DNA from 2 places in the Psychrobacillus sp. FSL K6-1464 genome. Region 2 is predicted to be linked to the other one. Evidence: riboswitches for the same ligand, from Rfam matches in the RefSeq annotation. Region 2 holds a riboswitch; the other holds the start of a gene.
What was found. A riboswitch is a leader RNA that binds a small molecule or an ion and turns the genes downstream of it on or off. The one in region 2 is predicted to bind preQ1.
Positions count from the first base shown of each region.

Region 1: another riboswitch for preQ1. It lies ahead of queF (preQ(1) synthase); the one in region 2 lies ahead of MKX39_RS15050 (QueT transporter family protein).

Region 1 is NZ_JBBOOP010000001.1:291,600-299,327, forward strand. It holds gene MKX39_RS01480 (DEAD/DEAH box helicase) at 1-1,225, opposite strand, end outside; gene MKX39_RS01485 ((deoxy)nucleoside triphosphate pyrophosphohydrolase) at 1,259-1,657, opposite strand; PreQ1 riboswitch class I at 2,269-2,315, shown strand; gene queF (preQ(1) synthase) at 2,446-2,946, shown strand; gene queC (7-cyano-7-deazaguanine synthase QueC) at 3,089-3,760, shown strand; gene MKX39_RS01500 (VUT family protein) at 3,757-4,296, shown strand; gene MKX39_RS01505 (TcaA NTF2-like domain-containing protein) at 4,378-4,575, shown strand; gene MKX39_RS01510 (hypothetical protein) at 4,667-5,290, shown strand; gene MKX39_RS01515 (sigma-70 family RNA polymerase sigma factor) at 5,727-6,248, shown strand; gene MKX39_RS01520 (DUF4179 domain-containing protein) at 6,241-7,608, shown strand; gene MKX39_RS01525 (purine-nucleoside phosphorylase) at 7,709-7,728, opposite strand, start outside.
Region 2 is NZ_JBBOOP010000001.1:2,948,069-2,955,796, reverse strand. It holds gene MKX39_RS15070 (ring-cleaving dioxygenase) at 38-1,015, shown strand; gene MKX39_RS15065 (ABC transporter ATP-binding protein) at 1,320-2,282, shown strand; gene MKX39_RS15060 (ABC transporter permease) at 2,340-2,927, shown strand; gene MKX39_RS15055 (glycine betaine ABC transporter substrate-binding protein) at 2,932-3,825, shown strand; gene MKX39_RS15050 (QueT transporter family protein) at 3,867-4,349, opposite strand; PreQ1 riboswitch class I at 4,357-4,401, opposite strand; gene MKX39_RS15045 (MBL fold metallo-hydrolase) at 4,516-5,718, shown strand; gene MKX39_RS15040 (DUF3006 domain-containing protein) at 5,705-5,950, shown strand; gene MKX39_RS15035 (hypothetical protein) at 6,178-6,387, opposite strand; gene MKX39_RS15030 (hypothetical protein) at 6,464-6,643, opposite strand; gene MKX39_RS15025 (hypothetical protein) at 6,781-7,128, opposite strand; gene MKX39_RS15020 (hypothetical protein) at 7,605-7,728, opposite strand, start outside.

The DNA of each region.
Region 1 (7,728 bases), 2.7 Mb from region 2:
AATGAAATGGACAAAGCATTTCCTCTTCAAGAGCGGCCTGTAGCCGAATTTCATAAGCTATATTGTAATCAAAGAGCTCAAAGATGTTAAAGCTGTCCGTACGTTCAGGAGTCGCTGTCATTCCAAGTAAGAAATTAGGCTCAAAATAATTAATAATATTCAGGTAGGAATCTGCACCCGCACGATGTACTTCGTCTATTAGTATATAGTCGAATTCATCTTTTTCGAACTGCTGTAAATGCCGTTCTGAAGAGAGTGTTTGAACTGTTGCAAATAAGTATTTTGCATTTGTGTCTTTTGAATTACCTGAAAGTATTCCGAAATCATCTTCTTGACCCCCTAATATTTTTCGGTAGTCTTGAAGTGCCTTCTTTAAAATTTGTTCTCTATGAACAACGAAGAGCATCTTTTTAGGGGCAAAGTGACGAACATCAAAAGCAGATAGATATGTTTTTCCTGTCCCAGTCGCTGAGATAATTAATCCTTTTTTAGCACCGGTTTCACGAAGAGTTTTTAATTGTTTCAGCGCATCATTTTGCATTTTATTTGGTTGAATAGCAAGACTATCGGCCAATTGGTTTGTGAGATATTCTGCGTTCACTTCAAATACGTTGGAGGTTGCCTGATTAACGAAGGGCTGTTGTTCATAATTCAGATTGTAGCTGTTAATCCAATCTACAGTTAGAGGGATGGCTTCATTCCATGCTTCTTCAAACTGATTTTTAAAGTGGTGGATGATTTCTCCATCTTCCAAAGAAGTTAAATAGATATTCCATTCATAGTTAGCTTTTAAAGCGCTATCCGTTAGATTTGAGCTTCCTACTATTAAAGAATAATAGTCTTTATGTTCGAATATATAACCTTTAGAGTGGAAGCCTTTCACGCCAGTCAGACGGACTTCGACATTGTCTAGTTTTAATAATTCTTTAAACATTTTAGGTTGATTGAAATTTAAAAAAGTAGATGTCATAATGCGGCCTTTGATCCCTTTTAGCTGCAAGTCTAATAGCATAGTTTTTAAAGTTGCTAAACCACCCTCAGTAATAAAAGCTACGGAAAAAGTGAAGGTTTGGCACGTTTTCATCTCTTGAAGAAGTGTGGATAAAACATTTTCATGTGCTTTATTTGATAGCAGCTTAGGCTTAAACTGTCCTGAAACGGGATTACTTTTATCAATAAAGCCTTTATGTAAGGAATTTTTCATTTTGCGAATTAGTTGATCCAACTTGACCACTTCTTTTCATTCAAATTTTCCAAATTACATACTTTCATTCGCTATTTTTTCAACTGCTGGAATATCAGCAGCAGCAAAGTTCAGTGTATGTAAATTTTCCCGAGTAACCCATCTTGTGTCGGCATGCTCCGTTGCAATTGGAGTACCATTTAATAATTTCGCTTTATAAGTTTCGAGTCTGACGATAAATTTTTCATATTCATAAGTCGTATCTTCTACTTTTTGACCAACCACAATTGTACAATTAAATTCTTCTGTAATTTCTCGTTGTAAAGCCTGCTCGGGTGTTTCTTCAGCTTCAATCTTACCACCCGGGAACTCCCAAAGATCGGGAAGTGACATAATGGGACTTCTTAACGCACAAAATATTTCGCTTTTCTCATTTTCAATAATTGCCCCAACTACATGGACTAATTTTTTCATTATGTATCACCCTAATTTCAGTTTATACCTATATCATAGCTGATTTTAAAGTAATGATCAGCAAGAAACTTTAAATGATTGGAATTTACTGATTGTTATATATCTAACTGTGGTTTCTATATGGGTACTAATAGAGGGGGAACATTTATGAAATGAATGGGGTGGTATTTAAAGCTGATTGGAGAAAATGTTAAGTGGATATAGTATGGAGAGATATACGGTGAAGGCAATGGAGAATTTATCGGACTAGTCGAGAATACATATAACAAAAAGTAGATACTCCACATAGTAGAGGTATCTACTTTTCTATGTTTCTGAGTCTCTTTGATAATCTAAATCTCTCCTAGGCTAAGATAGTTTGTAATATAAGCTTTAATAGCTCTTCTGTTGTTTCAGGTAATTGTTCGGGTAAGCTTAATGGATGTTTCATCTCTGTTCCTCCTTTAATCTCGTATTCTATTATCAATATAGGCAATCTAGTTCAAATTTATGCATGATATTATAAAAAAGTTTTGAATCTCTTAATTGGAGATTTGGATATTCATTTGACTAGAATTCCTATTTGACGTCTTGGTCAATATTCTATATTATGATTGCATACCCGTACTTGACCGGGAGAGGTTCATAGCTTATACCCTCTATAAAAAACTATGGATACATGACTATTCGCCATGTCCATATAATTTGGACGTGGCTTTTTTGTTTTTATCCTTTTGTTTGTATAGATTGGTCTGTGAAGCCTCTTTTGAAAGTGTTGGGAAACATTTTTTATAGGAGGTTTTTTTATTATGTCTGGAAGAAGTCATGATGAAGGTTTGAAGGATTTAACACTGTTAGGGAACCAAGGTACAAAATATTCATTTGATTATGCACCTGAGGTATTGGAGTCGGTAGATAATTTACATTCTACTCGGGATTATTTTGTGAAGTTTAACTGCCCAGAATTCACAAGTTTGTGCCCAATTACCAATCAGCCGGATTTTGCAACGATGTACATCTCGTATATACCGGATAAAAAAATTGTAGAAAGTAAATCGTTAAAATTATATTTATTTAGTTTCAGGAATCACGGGGATTTCCATGAGGACTGTGTGAACATCATCATGAACGATTTAATCGAATTGCTAGATCCAAGATATATCGAAGTATGGGGTAAATTCACTCCACGTGGAGGTATTTCTATTGATCCCTGGTGTAATTATGGAAGACCTGGAACGAAATATGTAGAAATAGCAGATTTTCGTTTGATGAACCATGATTTATATCCAGAGAAAATTGATAATCGTTAATGGAATAATCATATGTAAGGCAGAAGTGCTAAAATCCTGAAACTAGGGGCTAGGCGCTAGAGATAGACAATCTAAAAAATTCAGAAGATGACAGCATTCTTCCTTATGGTGCTGTTTTGTCGATATAAGGGAGTTTAAACGGGTGAAGCAGGAAAAGGCAATTATTGTGTTTAGTGGAGGACAGGATAGCACGACCTGTCTGTTTTGGGCAAAAGAACGTTTTAAAGAGATTGAGGCAGTGACTTTTGATTATGGGCAAAGACATAGTCTTGAAATCGAATGTGCAAAGGAAATAGCTAAGGAGCTTGGTGTAAAGCATCACATTCTGGATATGTCGCTTTTAAATCAGTTGGCACCGAATGCTTTGACACGAGATGACATAAAGGTAGAGGACGGGGAAGATGGGGGATTGCCGTCGACTTTTGTACCTGGTCGAAATCTGCTCTTTTTATCTTTTGCTGGGGTCTTAGCGAGCCAGGTAGGTGCAAAGCATATCGTAACTGGAGTGTGTGAAACTGATTTTAGTGGCTATCCAGATTGTCGTGATATTTTCGTGAAATCCTTAAACGTCACATTAAATCTTTCTATGGATACTACTTTTGTGATCGATACACCACTCATGTGGTTGGACAAGGCACAAACATGGGAACTTGCAGATCAGCTTGGAGCGCTCGAATTTGTTAGAGAGAAAACGTTGACTTGTTATAACGGTGTAATAGCAGATGGCTGTGGGGAATGCCCAGCATGTAAGCTGAGAAATAAAGGATTAGAAGATTATTTAACTTCTAAATCTATTGAAGGAGTAACATTATGAGAATTTTATTTTATTTAGTATCGATTGTGATTGCTAATGTCGTAACAGCAGCTTTTGCACCTTTACAGTTCGGGATGTTTATCGTCCCTATGGGAACATTGTTCGTCGGTGCTACCTTCATTTTTAGAGATCTTGTACAAAACAAATATGGTAGAGCAAAGACGTACTTATTCATTTTCATAGCTTTAGCATTATCAGCATTAGTGTCATTTATGTTGGGAGATACATTATTAATTGTATTTGCATCGGCAATTTCATTTGTTGTTGCTGAAACAGCAGATACAGAGATATATACAAGATTGAAACTACCAATGGCTTGGCGTGTATTCTATAGTGGGATTGTTGGTGGATTCCTGGATTCAGTCATTTTTGTCATAATAGGCTTGAGTCCTCTGGGAGCAAATATTCTTCCATGGGAAGCCGTGCCAGCCGCTATTGTAGGGCAAATTATCGTGAAAACCGTTATTCAGACAATCGGAGCGCTTATTTTGAGTCGGGTTTATGTAATGAAGGAAAAACGTCTTCTTTCTGAATGATTATATAAAAATTAAAATATTATAATTTAGCCTTCCAATAGACTTGGAAGGCTATTTATGATTTTACAGATTATGTAGGGGATGACCTTTGACTTCACTAATAATACTGTTACTGGTGTAGAGATGTATGATGATTATGCACTAGTTTCTACTAACGAGGAATTTGATTTTATAAATGCAGCTGGTGAATACACGTATTACAATCGGAATAAAGTATACACGGTAGTAATCAATAGTTCGGGTTATTATCAAATTACGAATATAGACATTTACGAATGATATGGTTGTAACAAGGTAATTACTTGAATACCCTAGTAATCTCCAGTAGACTAATAATTACCATAATTGACAACTGAGGAGAGAAATGCCGATGGAGATTTCTATAACAAAAGCTTTACGTGAGTTAAAAACATTGGATGCGCGCATTTTAAAAAAGATTAATGAGACAACTTTCGCAGCCTCTAAAAAACCGAAAGAGAATATTCGTGGATTTAAGACCGTTGAGGAGTTTGAAAAGGAAGCGAAAGAAAGTATACAATCCATAAAAGATTTGATGGATCGCAGAAAACAAATCAAAAAATCCATTGTAGAATCTAACGCTACAACTTTAGTAGAGGTTTCCGGAGTCAAAATGACGGTGGCTGATGCAATTGAGCGTAAAAACTTTATTGAAATTGAAAAAACTCTCCTTCGTAAGATGAATAACGACTATGCTCAGTCTCAGGAAAAAGTAGAAGTGAATAATGAACTTGCACAAGATCGATTAGACACACAGTTAAATAATATGATTTCTAAAGATGGTAAAACAGATTTAACAGCGGTGGAAGGCTACAAAAAGTTGTTTTGGGAATCTGAGGAAACAAAACTAATTGACCCGATCCACATAAAAGAAATCACTACTAAGATGGCTTTAGATATTGAATCCTTTGAAGATGACGTAGATGTAGCGCTAAGTGAAATTAATGCTCGCACACTAATCACTATTAAACAATAAGTAAACTTAGAATTTGCTGTTATAGCGAAAAAGAAGAAAGTTTCCCCGTTTGCAGGGTCTGGGTAAATCCCTGCTCCCAACTATAGTATTTACGAAAAGCTATAAAGCTTAAAGCTCAACCCTTAAAGCTAAAAGGTTAACCATCAAAGCTCTTATATTCTAACGCTCAATATTTAGCGATAAAAAAATCTATAAAATCTCGGATAACAGGTGCCGTAGGATTTGAAACTTCCTTTCTTCCCCTCCGAGCAGCTATGACAGCACAAAAAGAGTGGTCCTTCAGGATCGCTCTTTTTGTTTGCATTTTTTTCTTCCTGTACCATCCTGCAGATTCCTGAGTAATAATTTAGAATATTAGTTAATTACCCAATTTTTTAAAAACTTTTTTCGCAGTTGTAAGTCTAATAAATAGGGACGATTGAAATGAGGTGATATTTTGAGTGAAAAGATGTTAGTAAGGAAAGCGATTAAAGGGGATGAAGAAGCTTTTTTAGCGTTAATCCATTCATATGAAGAGGCATTATATCGAACGGCTATTTCTTATTTAAAAAATGAAGGAGATGCACTAGAAGCCCTTCAGGAAGTGACATATAGAGCTTATATAGGTATAAAAACAGTAAGAGAGCCAGCCTATTTTAAAACATGGCTAATTCGGATTATGATGAATTACTGTCAAGATATCCTTAAGAAGAGCAAGAGGGAAGTACCAGATGATAGGATATTTTACATACAAGGAATAAGAGAGGACTATAACTTTTTAGAGGTTGAAGAGGCTCTATTAAGTTTATCTGATTATGAAAGAGAGTTATTACATTTAAAATACTTTGAAGATGTCAAAATAAAGGACATTGCTGTTATGTGGGATACACCAGAAGGAACAATTAAAACAAGGCTACATAAAGCATTACGAAAACTTAGGACGGGATTTGAAGAGAGAGGAGAGGTTAAACGTGTTTGAGGAGGAAAAGAAGAAATTGGAGCAGAGAAAGAAGTCGATTTATCAGGTTCAAGTATCCAAAGATATGCTATATTCCGCCGTGCAAATTGGATTCGAGAAAGCAAAAAAAGAAAGAATGTTAAAAAGAACCAAGTTGATAAAACGGAGTTCATGGTCGGTAGTAATTGCTGCCATCCTTCTCATTTCTTTTTTCACATCCATCTCCATATCTCCTGTTTTCGCAAGTAAGGTTGCATCTATTCCAGGGATGGAACGAATTATTGCACTTATTCAGCAAGACAGAGGTTTAATAGCTGCCGTTGAAAATGACTTTTATCAACCATTGAATCTCTCTCAAGAAAAGAACGGCATCATGGTGACACTCGATGGAGTAATCGCAGACAAGAAAGGAATAGTTGTTTTTTACTCTGTCCAATCTAAGGAGAAGAATCAGCCTTTAGAAATAGAATATTTGAAGCTAGTGAATGAAAATTACAGTAATTTGCCTGTAAATGACACTACTTTTTGGGCTTCGGAAAAACCAATAATTGAAGAAAAGGTATTTAGCTCTATGATGACACTTGAATCTGTAGAAAATCAAATAGTAGGTGATGGTAATATTTTATGGACGATTGGTTTGAAGAAAGCAGATAAATTGGAGCATTTTCAAATTCCATTTAAGTTTAAAAAGTCTAGCTTAGTAAGTAAAACAATCGCTTTAAATAAAGAAGTTTCAATTGAAGGTCAACGAATTATAGTGCAAAAAATTACAATTGATCCAATTCGTGCAGAAGTTAAATTAAAAGTTGATCCGAACAACTCCAAAAAAATATTTTCATTTGATAATATCAAGTTTACGAATGATATCGGTAATGAATGGAGCATTAATAATATTGGGACTACGTTTAGAAGTTTAGATGAAACTGAATGGACTATAAAATTTCAAAGTCCTTACTTTAATGACTCTGATAATCTAAAATTAGTATTTGGAAAAGTAGGAGCTATTGACAAAGACGATGCTTTTATTTTAATCGATACTGAATCAAAGAATTTTTTGAGGCAGCCTTCTGGGTCTATCTTCTCTGATTTAGAAATTGAGAACCGTAAAGTTAGTTTTACAATGGACGTAAATGGAGAAGATACTATGTTAGTATCTTCAAGTTTTGTAGATAATGACGGAAATGAATTTTTTATAAAATATGACTTTACTAATCCTATTCCAGGGAAAAAGTATGTAAAGGGATTTTATGAGAAAACAGATGAGAGAAGCTTAAAAATTGAATTTGAACTTCCAATGGAATCTATTCAAAGTCCCTTGCGATTCGATATAGTTTCTTACCCATCTTGGATAGAAGAGGACGTCGAGATAGAGGTCAAATAATAAAACGAGATTCTGAGAACAAATTTCTTCATTGTTCGAGAATCTCGTTTTTTAATGAGGGAAATAAAAAATATTTATGTTTTAGTTTTAACTATTTAACTTAGATCTCTTCCAAAATTC
Region 2 (7,728 bases):
ATACTTAAATTAAAGATAAATTATTGGAGGAATATAGATGAATCACTTAAAAGGAATACACCATGTTACTGCTATTACAAGTAGTGCAGAAGAAAACTATAGATTTTTCACTTATGTATTAGGCATGAGACTCGTTAAGAAAACAGTCAACCAAGATGATATTCAAACATATCATTTGTTTTTTGCTGACGATGTTGGTGGGGCAGGAACGGATATGACGTTCTTCGATTTTCCAAACATACCAAAAGGGACACACGGTACGAACGAAATATATCGTACTGGCTTCCGCGTGCCTACTGATGCTGCGTTAGATTACTGGGTAAAACGTTTTGACCGCCTAAATGTAAAACATACTGGCATACAAGAGCAATTCGGAACTCAGGTGTTATCATTTGTAGATTTTGACGACCAACAATATCAACTAGTATCAGATGAAAACAATAATGGTGTAGCAGCAGGCACACCATGGCAAAAAGGTCCCATCCCACTAGAATTTGCTATAACTGGTCTAGGACCGATTACTATACGCATTGCTGAATTTGACTACATGAAAGAAGTACTTGAAAAGGTATTATTATTTAAAGAGATTGGACAAAACGGGTCATTCCACTTATTTGAAGTAGGTGAGGGTGGTAATGGTGCACAGGTTATAGTAGAAAAAAATGTCATACTTCCTCCAGGCCGTCAAGGTTTCGGAACTGTTCATCATGCAGCCTTCCGAGTGGAAGATCGAGCAGTATTAGATGAATGGACACAACGGATGGAAAGCTTTGGCTTCAAAACATCTGGATTTGTTGATCGATTCTTTTTCCAATCCTTGTATTCAAGAGTTGCAAACGGCATTCTGTTTGAATTTGCCACAGATGGTCCAGGATTTATGGGGGACGAATCATATGAAACACTTGGGGAAAAATTGTCATTACCTCCATTCCTAGAACCACAGCGCGAACAAATTGAAGGACTAGTTCGTCCAATCGATACAGTTCGAAGCACAATCGAATTTGTAAAAGAATAAAAATAGGAGTAAACCGTTTCCTAAAAGGGAGGCGGTTTTTTTATATGGCTGCATTAATAGTTGAGAGTAAAAAAATGCTTCTAGGAATAGTATCCGCTTAGTTAGTAAACGAGCGATGAGCCAAGTAAATTCAGTTTAACAGTGAGTAAAAACTTTCTTATAAAGCTATCTGAACTATGTAGTAGATTCATTAAAACAGATTTCAAATAAAAGTCATAAATAGAGCAATCGAATGCTTTATCTTAAACTTTTCAGGGTATACATAGAGGTTAGTAAATATAGTATAGGTAAGGGGGCATACAATTTGATTCGTTTCGAGAATATTACGAAGGTGTTTCCAGACGGAACGAAAGCTTTGCAAGGGGTCTCTTTAACAATTCCAAAGGAGCAATTAGTGGTCATCATAGGACCGAGTGGTTGTGGTAAAACAACCCTTCTAAAACTTATTAATCGTTTAGAAACTCCTACGACTGGAGAAATTTACGTAGGCGACAAGGCAATTTCTGCTATCGATCCTGTTGAACTAAGGAAAACAATTGGATATGTAATTCAGCGCATTGGCTTATTTCCTCATATGACTATTGAAAAAAATGCTGCACTAGTCCCAAACTTGAAGGGCTGGCCAAAGGAAAAAACGGCAACCCGTATTTACGAATTAATGAATATGGTAGGACTTAAACCCGAACAGTTTTTACGAAAATACCCACTTGAGTTAAGTGGTGGTCAGCAACAACGAATTGGTGTTGTGCGTGCACTAGCTGCGAATCCAGATATTATATTAATGGATGAACCATTTAGTGCGCTGGATCCGATTAGCCGGGAACAATTGCAAAATGAGATAAAGTATTTACAAGAAAAGATAAAGAAAACAATTGTCTTTGTTACACATGATATTGATGAAGCACTGAAAATTGCAGATATGGTTATAGTCATGAAAGATGGCATGATTGAGCAGATTGGGACACCTACAGAGTTAATAGAAAACCCTATCAATGATTTTGTGAAAAACTATATCGGAATCGAAAGAATTAATCGGAAAAAATCTGTTGGAAAAAGGGAACTAAAGGACTTTTCCTCCTTTTTTGACGGCGAATGGGAAGCTCCGTATATAGAAGTCGATGCAGCTATGTTAATAGAAGAGGCTATTGCTTTACTAGAAAACGGAACTACACATGGCCTTCTAGTGAAGGGTAACAACAAGGTGCTGGGCTTTGTAAATCAATCTATCCTACTTCGTGCAATATTAGCGAAGGAAGAGGTGGTATAAGTGAGTACCTTTATAGAGACGGTTCAAAGTCGTTCAGATTTAATACAAGAGGCGTTTATGCAGCATATTTACTTATCATTTGTAGCTTTAGCCGTTGGTATTGCCATTGCCTTACCTTTAGGTATATTAGTTGCAAGGTATCGTAGAATAGCAGAGCCAGTTATAGGAATCACCGCGATCTTTCAGACAATACCTAGCTTAGCGCTTTTTGGCTTCCTCGTTCCATTAATAGGAATTGGTGCTAAAACAGCTTTAATAGCCTTAATAATTTATGCACTTTTACCTATTTTACGTAATACATATACCGGGATTTCAAATATCGACGAATCTATGATTGAAGCTGGAAGAGGAATGGGTATGACGAAAGGTCAGTTGCTCTGGCAAATTGAATTTCCGCTTGCTTTGCCATTTATAATGGCGGGTATTCGAACGGCTACAGTTCTAACTGTAGGTATTGCTACCTTGGCAACATTTGTTGGAGCAGGTGGGTTGGGAGACGTAATTTACCGTGGATTGCAATCATACAATAATTCGCTCGTATTAGCAGGGGCATTACCAGTTGCATTACTAGCAATTCTGTTTGATCTGCTATTGAAATGGATTGAGAAAAAAGCTACACCAAAAGGAATGAAAACTGGAGGATGAAGAGATGAAAAAGATAATAGGATTAGTAGGAATTGCAGGAGTGATGCTTTTAAGTGCTTGTTCGAATTCAGATGAAGCATTAGTAATTAGTGGGAAGCCGTGGACGGAACAATTTATACTCCCACAAATTTTAGGCCAATATATTGAGGAAAAAACAGATATTGATGTGGAATATAAGGAAGGTCTAGGAGAAGTGGCAATTATGACTCCCGCTTTGGAAAAAGGTGATATTGATCTTTATGTTGAGTACACTGGCACAGGTTTAAAGGATGTTTTAAAAGAAGAATCTGAAGTAGGAGAAAGCTCAGATAGTGTATTAGAAAAAGTAAGGAAAGGCTATGAGGAAAAGTTTGAGGCTACTTGGTTAAGTCCACTTGGATTTGAAAATACGTATACACTAGCTTATACAAAAGATAATGAGTACAATGCAGAAACTTACTCTGAATTGGTAGAAGCTTCTAAAACTGGTGGTATGGTATTTGGGGCCCCTCATGCATTTTATGAAAGAAAAGGAGACGGCTTTGATGATTTAATAAATACATATCCATTTGTATTTTCTGAAACGCAAAGTCTAGATCCTAATGTTATGTATGAAGCATTGAAAAACGGAGACGTCGATGTTATACCTGCCTTTACGACTGATGGACGTATCGAACGATTTGACTTGCAAACGACAACGGATGATTTAGGATTTTTCCCTAAATATGATGCAGCTCCTGTCGTACGTATGGATGCTTTAGAAAAGTTTCCAGAGCTTGAGGACGTGCTAAACGAGTTAGCGGGTAAAATATCCGAAGAGGATATGTTGAAGATGAATGCGAGAGTTGACATTGATGGAGATAAACCCGAAGATGTAGCACACGACTTTTTAGTGGAAAAAGGATTAATAGAAAAATAAAAAACACCCGGTTCTAGTTTTCTAGAATCGGGTGAAGTTATTTAGATTAGCGTCTTAAAATTCAATCGTTTATCTAAAGCGATAATAATCGGAATACCGACAGCTAATACGGTGAACTCACCAGCTGCAACGGTTAACCATGTATAGAAGAATGGGAAATCTAGCGCAAGCATTAGTTCAAATGCGATAATACACATGGTAAATGTAAAGAGCACTGTATTAATAACCATGCGTGCTATGTTTCCTTTTACATATTTAGTCGCCAAAATCGTTAGCGATAACGTAATGATGGAATGTGCTACTCCAAATGTTAGGTCATAAGCGGCCATTGGAGAGAACATATTTGTTATAAATACTCCTAATACAATACCAAAAAAGTATTTTTTATTAAATACGATTAAGTGATTGAACATCTCCGCAATACGAAACTGTACTGCACCAAATGCAAAAGGAGCCACTAGTAGAGATACCGCGACATAAAGAGCGGCAATAACACCAGTTACTGCTATAGTCTTTGTTTTCATTATTCATTTCTCCTTAGTTTTTTTCCGTGGGAGGTTCTCGAACCACGTTAGTTTTCACAAACAGTTATTCTATGCGAATAGCTATCAACTGTCAAGGAAATCTTTAATATATGAATCTTAGTGTCCTATGGTAGAATCATGCAAAGTACGAAAAGGAAGGTTTTATATGAGAAAGATCACATTTTTAGTAAGTCTATGTATAGCCATTTTGCTTAGTGGCTGTACATTAAATCAGCAACCAGATAAAACAATACAAGCATCACAAGTGCCAGTGGAACCTGGAGACAAAATGAAGGTTCATTTTATAAATGTAGGGCAAGGGGATTCAATATTAGTACAATCGCCAAACGGAAAAAATTTGTTAGTAGATGGGGGGACAAAAGATGCTGGAAAAGATGTAGTAAATTATCTACGAAAACACGGGGTTGAGAAGCTCGATTATGTTGTGGCAACCCATCCAGATGCCGATCATATCGGAGGCCTACATTCCGTGTTGAATTCTATATCTATAAAAAATTTCGTGGACTCTGGAAAAACACATACATCTCAAACGTATGAGGAAATGTTACAGCTTATATTAGACAAAAATATACCATTCATCGTGCCAAAAACTGGCGATACAATTCCTCTAGATGAGGAGTTAGATATCTCTGTCATACATATGGGAGACGAATCAGCTGATAATAATGAAGCATCTATAGTATTAAAATTATCTTACGGAGAAACTTCCTTTTTATTGATGGGAGATGCAGATATCAGGGTAGAGAAAGACATACTAGAAGAGACGAATGTTAAAGCAACCGTTTTGAAAGCAGGACATCATGGTTCGGACACTAGTAGCTCGCAAGATTTTATAGAAGCAGTAAATCCAGAGGTTACCATTTTAAGTTATGGAAAAGATAATTCCTATGGTCATCCAAATGCAGAGGTGAAGTCAAGACTGGAGCGGATAAGTTCACAATTATATGCCACAGCAATAGTTGGTAATATAGTAGTGGAAACAGATGGAGTAGATTATAACGTAATAACAAATGGTAATGTTGGGCCAACTGAAATTGCTAATACGGAAGCCATAGGTATTAATATTTCTAGTAAAGACCTTAGAGGCGAAATAGTAGGAATTACCAACTCCGGTGAGTCAGCTGTTAATTTAGAAGAATGGCATTTAGTTTCCGTAGCTGGTAATCAAACATTTAATTTTCCGAACATTAGCTTGCAAGCAGGGAAAACAATATACGTCACAAGTGGACCCAAAGCAAAAGAGGGCGCTGGCTATTTGAAATGGACTACTACGCAAATGTGGAGAAATGATGGGGATGCAGCTATATTATTAAATAACAAAGGAGAGATTGTGAGTGAATTCGAATAAATATACGCTCGATCGTTTTGAAGGAGATTATGCAGTTTTTTTAAAAACTCCAAATGAAACAGAAATCCTTCAAATTCTCTGTTCTGATATAAAAGTTAAACTAAAACAAGGGGACATAGTGAACATTTCATCAATAGAAGATAAGTATGAAATCGAACCTCTTGTGGAAGAAACAACTAATCAGAAGGAAAAGGTTCGTCGATTACTGGAACAGCTAAAAGAAAGAAGCTGACTGGAGTTTGACAATATTATAATTGACTTGCTGTAGTTTAAGATCAAAGAGTTGCTTCGGCAACTCTTTTTTTGCAGGTTATGTTAAAAGATAAAGGGTGATTTAAAATGTACTCAAAAATGAGTTGGGATATGTTTCTCAAGCACATTTTATATTGCTGTCCTTTTTTACTAAAGCACCTGTTAGTTGTATAACACTTACGACTAGCTCCTAATATTTCTGTTCTGCTAAAGTCCCTGTTTTTCCAATAACTTCTTAAAAATCTTTATTATTAATATCCCAGCTATCCCTATTATTCCTCCTATAAGACCAGCTATAATTACAGTAACAATTTCGCCCCAATAAACCTCTTCGTTCTTCCATAAACTTTTTGCAATTAGCACGATTATTATTACAAACATAAATGAGAACCACGATTTAAATTGCCTTTTAGTCACTATTTCCCCCCTTAAGATGGCCTTGTTTAACTAAAGTTAAGGTACATTACTTCACAAACACGGTAAATTTTGCGAGTTATTCTCCACTTTTATGTCTATTATCTCCCATCAAATAGATGTTGGAACTTTCTCCTGGTTTTGCATTTGAATTAATCGGATTCTGATTATTGTTACTAATTTTATTATTTCTTCTGTCAACTAATAAAGCAAAGGTGATAATAACAAAAAGAATAATAAGAACTATTAACCAAATCATATTTATCTCTCCTTTATTTACAGTATATTCGAACTCTTGAAACCTACAATCTTTTTAAAGGATTTTCTTCTTCAACTAACCCGCTTCGTTAATTCAATAAGAAAAAAGCTTTACTCCTTCTTGAAGTAAAGCACCCGTTAGTACAGTTTCTTATTTTCATGTCTTTTTGCGAATGTAGAAGGCTTAAAAGAAACTTTATATTTTCCTTCAAGTTCCTTCTTTACTTTTTCTGTTAGCTTTAATCCTTGTTTATTATGTACCTCTTCAAGTTCAATACCATTAGGAACTATTCCATCATTAGCCCAATCAATCCACTCACCATATTTCGATATCCATTCTGCTAATTCTGACCTTAATTTATTTGAAATCGGAACATATGTAATTTCAAAGTTACATAGACATTTATTGCACCATATAGCATCAGCACCGATGTCTGCTTCTACCCTTAAATCATATGTTACATCACATGTACATAACTCTATCATATTATTTTTCGTCTCCCCGCCCTTTTAGTTCAATAAGTACCACAAAGGAAAAGCTATTAAAACCAATATAATCACACTTTTGATTTTATCCTTATTCCACAGCTTTATTGCTGATAAGAATCCTCCGAAAGCAAATAAAACAATTCCAATTTACTCCATTATCCTAATGGCGAATAAAGACCCTAAATGTGCAAAGAAAGTACCCATTACAATAAACCCAATTGTTAAAATAGAACGGCATGACCTAAAACCATTGATTGCTGATTTTTTATCATCAGTATTCATTTTAAAATAACTTCTAACAACCATAAAAGCAGGTAATCCCCAAATAATTATAAACGGAATAAGAGAATCAGTATCCATATTAAATATCCATTACTCCTTTCCACAGTTAGGTAAATTACTCTTCAACGAAACTGCGGCGTTAAGTTCAATAAGGAAAAAAGGCTTTACTCCTTCTTGAAGTAAAGCACCCGTTAGTTGAATAAGAAGATGTAAATTATAAACAGTAAGGAAATCGCTATGATAGATTTAATCCATAATACTTTTTTACTTATACCAGCTTTCCCTTCAAGATAATTTAAGTAAATCATTGTTAAA